2 regions of the Thermoanaerobacterium sp. PSU-2 genome follow, and region 1 is predicted to be linked to the other one. Evidence: riboswitches for the same ligand, from Rfam matches in the RefSeq annotation. Region 1 holds a riboswitch; the other holds the start of a gene.

Region 1 (3,147 bases):
TGATGTGCTTCATTTACCTCAACGGGTATGTTTCTGTCGCCGTGCCACTTCATCAGCATCTGGTTCTCTCTAATGGATTCTTCTACTTCTCTTGGTCCCCTGCCATCTAGTACATTGTACCAGCAAAGGGGTATAGCTGCCCAGGCATTGTTTATCGTGTCTTTTAACACTTTTGCCATTTTAAAGACATCATTCGTTCCACTGTAACATCTAAGCAGCGGATAATTTCCACGCCTTGACTCATCGTAAAGTCTTTTGAATTCTTCTTCAGTCCTTATAGGCACACCACCTGCCCCATCAAGCGATGCTTTATACTTTTTATCAAAAAAGTGCTCTTGCGTATTTTGATCAGGGGCTATAGATATCACATCGAGAATTTTTTCTTCCGCAATCCTCCTTACACCTTTAAGCGTATCATCATACGAAGGCAACCCAAAGTGATGCCTTATTATAGGATAAGGATAGCTTTTCTCAATCCTTTCAACCACATCTTTACCATATTCTATTTCGCTATGTGAAGCTTTCTCTCCTCTTAGGTATGAAATTGTGTACTCATCACCAAAAGTTCCATCAAAAATTTCCTCAAATATTCCTGACTCTTTTGCAACTAAGCAATTGGGCTCTGTGCCTCCAAATATCCATCTAATATTGTTCAAACCATATTTTCGTATTTTATCTTTAAGCTCATTCAATATGATTTTCAGTGTTTCTGGAGTCAGTCTATAACTTACACCTACTATATCAGGTTTCTTTAAAGTCACTGTATCTACCAACTTATCAATAGATGTAGCAGGACCTAAAAAATCCACTTTATACCCTTCCTGCTCTGCCATATTTAAAAATCTATATACTCCCGCAACATGGACGTCATTTTCTATAGAAGCTGCAATAATATATTTTTTCATGCGACAGTGATCTCCTCCTTTAACCCCTCTATCATTTCCTTTATTTCTTCTACGCTTTTCCCTTCCAATCCCAGTTTCCCTACTGTGCGCCCGATTTTCCAATAGTTCACCTCATGCATACACGATGCCAAATGAATTATGGAATCTATAGTATAAGTAGGAATGCCTAATTGTTTGCCAATCGATGAAATAGGCACCAAGCTCATTGGCACATCTTCAAAAATGTACCTACTATTAAGATTTTTTGGCGCAAGCAAGCCTCTATAAGCATCTGTCTTTTGAATCGCATCATACAGATTGTCTGCAATAACGCCGTATGCATCTTTAAGCCAATCAAGCGCTGTAACAGCATTGACACCTAAAGCGTGGGCAACTGCTATTCTCTCTCTGTCCATTCTTTCCAATATTTTAGCAACTGATGGCGATATCCCTTCCAAATAATATTGAAAATCACCTTCTGTAGTCTCTATTCTTGCAGAGTTCAAAAGTGTAGGCGCTGGATGAAAGATAGAGCCTATATTATTCAAGCTGGTCTCTAAAACATTTTCAGCAGGTACTATCTGCGAATAAGCCAATCTCAATAAATCAACAACATAATCAGCCTTCCAAGCCGGTATAGATGCCAGTGAAACCACATCTTTTATCCTGAAAATTTTTGAAATGCCATTATTCGATCTGCAAGCATATATAAACGTATCAGTCTCTGCTACTACCACATTTATATCGTCTCTAATTTTAACAATGTTATAAAACTCTATAGCGCCAAAAGTTCTTCCCGGATTCAAAACTATTATCTGATCATTTCTTAAGTGTGGTAACATTTCATAAGCTATGTCACTGTGTCCAGACGCAGGAACAGTCACCATGATTATGTCTGCATCTTTTATAGCATCTTCCATATCGTCAGTGACCATATTAAGCTTTGCAAATCCATCTACAACGCCTTCAAGATGAATACCACCATTATTTAAGATAGAAGCTAATTTTTCACGAGATCTGTTATACAAATTGACTGTAAAACCCTTTAGCGAAAGATGTGCTGCCATCGCCTGCCCACCATTGCCAGCACCAATGACAGAAAAAATAGGTAATCTCATTTAAAAACCTCCTTCTATTTTAGGGTATTAAAAAAGCCATAGAGAAAATCTATAGCTGAAACCCGGCAACTAATAGAAGGTAGTTGTACCAAATATATTCATGCTACTTCCTCCTCTTTCAACGCTTACGAGGTTAGCTGACGGGTTAGGGTCGAAAGATAACCCCTCCATACAAATGGATTCACCCCAAAATTGGTTTCCCCGCTTCATACGAATTCAGCGTTATAGCATATTATTAAATTAATTAAATTATACCATAGCAAAATTCCATTTGCAAATATATTAAAAAAATGTAAATTTTGTAACAAAACTGTGTCTAAATTTATAAACACTCTGGTTGCAGTGGGCGGTTATTTTTCTGTTAAAACTAAGAATTGCTATGAGTGAAATATATGATCTGCTTCTTAACCAATAACTTTCCAAATAAAATTCTCTTTTTACATCTATTTGCGATACCATCTCAAATAACATTAAAATAATCGAATCATTATGTTTACCAGAAGATCTATCAGAAGAAATTTTGAAGTAGAATGAAATACATCTTTCATGCTTTTAGAGTTCAGTCTAACAGTATGCTTAAAAAATATTTTTTATCTTCTCTGATATTTGTTTGATAACAGCAATTGATAGAAGCAAATTATTGCCTCTATAAAAATAAAAGCACTCCTGCAAAATAAGCAGAGGTGCGCTATAAATTCAGATTTTTTTCTTGAGCAAATCGAAAATAAAAAATCCACACTGCTTTCATAATCCTATAAATTCCTTGCTAATTCTTCTAAAAGTTGAGAAGTGGCGCTTAATTCTTCTATGGATGAACTAATTTCTTCAAAAGCAGTAGCTTGTGTCTCAAAAAATGAACTTGATGCATTTATTTTGTCAGAAATACTTTTAATAGATTCCTGTATTTTTTCCAATATTGAGTCTATTCTACTTATTGATTCACTGCTGCTATTAGATAGCTTTCGTATCTCTTCAGCAACTACAGTAAAGCCCTTACCTTTTTCACCAGCTCTTGCGGCCTCAATGGCTGCGTTCAATCCCAATAAATTAGTTTGTTTAGAAATATTCTGAACAAATTTTAAAATATCATCAGTGCCCTTTGTATTTTCAATAGCTTTATTTACTTCTTCCAATATCTTAGTATT
Region 2 (3,147 bases), on a different contig from region 1:
GGTCTATCGATTTTGTTCACAACTACTATAGGTTTTAAATTAAGCTCTAAAGCCTTGCTTAATACAAATCTGGTCTGAGGCATTGGTCCTTCGAAAGCATCTACAAGCAATAATACACCATCAACCATTTTTAGTACCCGTTCTACCTCGCCGCCAAAATCAGCATGTCCAGGCGTATCGACTATGTTTATCTTTACACCATTGTACCTTATGGCAGTATTCTTCGAAAGAATAGTTATTCCTCTTTCTCTTTCCAATTCATTTGAATCCATTACTCTTTCTTCGACTTTCTCATTCTGTCTAAAAATGCCACTTTGCTTAAGCATTCCATCTACTAAAGTTGTTTTCCCATGATCAACATGCGCTATTATAGCTACATTCCTTATATCGTCCCTTACAAACCCCATTTAGGTTAACTCCTTCCATACAAATGCAAATTTTATACAATATATAATGATATATTAATATGCTTAAATAGTCAACAAACTATAAATATCACCTAAAAATGCATCAAAAAAAGACACATGAAAGTGCCTTTTTGTCTTTATGCATATTTACTGTATAACTCTTCTGGCTGTAGCATAATGAGCGCTGTAGTAGTCTTCATACAAAGAGCTTATCATGACTTTTCCAGCACCAGATGAAGCGTGCATAAACTGTCCATTTCCTATGTATATCCCAGCATGGTTTATTATGCTGCTCCCTAATGTCTTAAAAAACACCAAATCTCCAGGCTGCAAATTAGCTCTGTCAACGTACGTACCTACTGTAGCTTGATCATCAGCTACCCTCGGCAAAGTAATTCCGACGCTTTTAAAGACGTATTGAGTAAAACCGGAACAATCAAAACCCGATGGAGATTCACCACCGTAAACATACCTCGTTCCTAAAAACTCTTTTCCAAAGTCAATAAGCCTCGAGGCAATGCTTCTATCAACATCACCCCTTGACACCGTACTTGAAGACCTTAATGAAAGGTACTTGCCGTATATCCAGCCCACAGTTCCATCTGAAAGTTTTATGTTGTACCAGCCATTATCCTGTCCAATCACTGTAACCACATCGCTATAGTTTAACTGTGTAATAACCTTTGACGACAAGCTTCCGCCATTTCTGACATTTACACCGTTTCCAATGACAACGCCACTTCCCAGATCTGCTGCATAAATATGTGTAAGCATCGAAGAACCCACCATCGTCATACCGAAAACGGATACACCAAAAATAAATTTACCTAATTTGCTATTCATAGCTAATCTCCTTCCTTTTGCCTCCGGAGTTAGTTGACGGGTGCGGGATAGAAGGTACCCCTACTGCATATGGCAGATTAACCCCAAACATGAAAAATCCTCCGTACCTAAATAGGATTCGGCAAGATTGCTAATATGTACAAGTTTCTTTTATTTTATCAAAAACGACTAATAAAGTCAATGTTTTCATAATAATTTTTTAAGATTTTTTTAATAAACTCTTAATATATTTTATAAAAAATTTATAAATTTGTTACAATCTCTATAAACAAGCGGCTTATTGTAGTATAATTTTACTTGATGTACGAAAAGGAGGATATAAATGAGCCAAATAGTCATACTTCAAAAAATCGCAATAAGCATCATCATAATATTTTTTGGTTACGCAGTAAAGAAAATGAAATTTTTACCTGCGGAAACAGGAAAAGTCCTGAATAGTTTTATAATCTACATAACATTGCCTGCCAGCATCGCAAAAGTTTTCTTGACTACAAAAGTAAATACAAACTTATTCGTTTTGACATTATCAGGCTTTGCTTTTGGTTTCATCACTTTTATTATAGGCTTTTTAGCCTTTAGAAACGCAAATTTAAAAAGAGAAACAAAAGGTACTTTGATCATATCTCTCTGCGGATACAACATAGGTCTTTTTGCTTTCCCGTTTGTCCAACAAATCTATGGCAACAATGGTCTTTTGCACATCGCAATGTTTGACATGGGAAATTCATTTAATGTCTTTGGAATCGCATATATCGCTGCATACGCATTTTCTCAGAGTGATAAATTAGATCTGAAAAAAGTATTTAAAAAGATCTTGTACTTTGTACCTTTTGACACTTATATAATAGCCTTCCTTTTGAATATCATGGGTGTTAAATTCCCAAGTTTAATCGTCAACCTGGCAGAGCAAATTTCGATGCCGAATACAACATTAGCTTTGTTTGTAATAGGGTATTTTCTTGATTTTAATTTAGAAAAGGATGAAATTTTATCACTAGTTAAAGGACTTGCCATAAAATATGCGCCAGGCATAGCACTGTTTTTTGTCTTGCCTATGTTTTTCAATACTGCATCGATGACAATTAAAGCTATAATGTTAGGGACCATCATGCCGACAGCGCTTGTAGCAGTCATATATTCTGATGAGAGAAATCTAAACACCAAACTGGCATCGATCTTTATAACGACAACGACGATTGTTGCGATTGTATTCATGTCAATTATAATGGTAAAATGGCATTAAAAAAAGCCTTTTGAAAGGCTTTTTTATGTAAAATATTTATTTTCATTTTGGTGCGGAGGGCGGGACTTGAACCCGCACGGAAAACTCCATACGCCCCTCAAACGTACGCGTCTGCCTATTCCGCCACCCCCGCGTCACAATATCGTCAGCACATTAGTCATTATATAATGTTTTTTTGTTTGTGTCAATACCTTTTTGCATAAATTGCGATTCAGTAAATATTATATAGACAAGTATGAATTCATGCCTGTCTATATTATCCTTTTTAATTTTGCATTCTCTATCCTTCCAGGAATTCGGCCTCTTTTTGCAATAGGTTCTCCTTCTACTTCTTTAATATCCATCGTCATGTCTATAGGAGATGCATCTGATATATAGCTGCCAACGCCAAATGCATCTGCACCGCTTAATGCAAGCTCTTTTATCCTTTCTGGTGTAAGCCCACCAGACACAATGATCTTGACATTGTCAAATCCTTTTTGATTAAGCCTCTGCCTAAGCTCATACACAAGGCTTGCCGTTACGCCTCCTCTCTCAGACGGCGTATCCAATCTTATGCCATACAACCTATCTCCTAAAAATTCAGCCACCCTCAATGATTCTTCAATTTCATCTTTAAATGTATCTACTAAAATAGTTATTTTCTCATCTTTA

Evidence for each region. Region 1 has a riboswitch for cyclic di-AMP ahead of BVF91_RS07305 (NAD/NADP-dependent octopine/nopaline dehydrogenase family protein). Riboswitches for the same ligand answer to the same signal wherever they lie in the genome.
Region 2: it holds a riboswitch for cyclic di-AMP, as region 1 does, so the genes downstream of both, BVF91_RS06675 (C40 family peptidase) here and BVF91_RS07305 (NAD/NADP-dependent octopine/nopaline dehydrogenase family protein) in region 1, are expected to answer to the same signal.

The regions. Positions count from the first base shown of each region.
Region 1 is NZ_MSQD01000007.1:92,022-95,168, forward strand. Features, by position in the region: gene BVF91_RS07300 (cobalamin B12-binding domain-containing protein) at 1-905, opposite strand, end outside; gene BVF91_RS07305 (NAD/NADP-dependent octopine/nopaline dehydrogenase family protein) at 902-2,002, opposite strand; cyclic di-AMP (ydaO/yuaA leader) riboswitch at 2,111-2,234, opposite strand; gene BVF91_RS13570 (methyl-accepting chemotaxis protein) at 2,755-3,147, opposite strand, start outside.
Region 2 is NZ_MSQD01000006.1:128,356-131,502, forward strand. Features, by position in the region: gene typA (translational GTPase TypA) at 1-407, opposite strand, end outside; gene BVF91_RS06675 (C40 family peptidase) at 555-1,250, opposite strand; cyclic di-AMP (ydaO/yuaA leader) riboswitch at 1,254-1,384, opposite strand; gene BVF91_RS06680 (AEC family transporter) at 1,573-2,493, shown strand; tRNA gene BVF91_RS06685 (tRNA-Leu) at 2,542-2,626, opposite strand; gene BVF91_RS06690 (nicotinate phosphoribosyltransferase) at 2,745-3,147, opposite strand, start outside.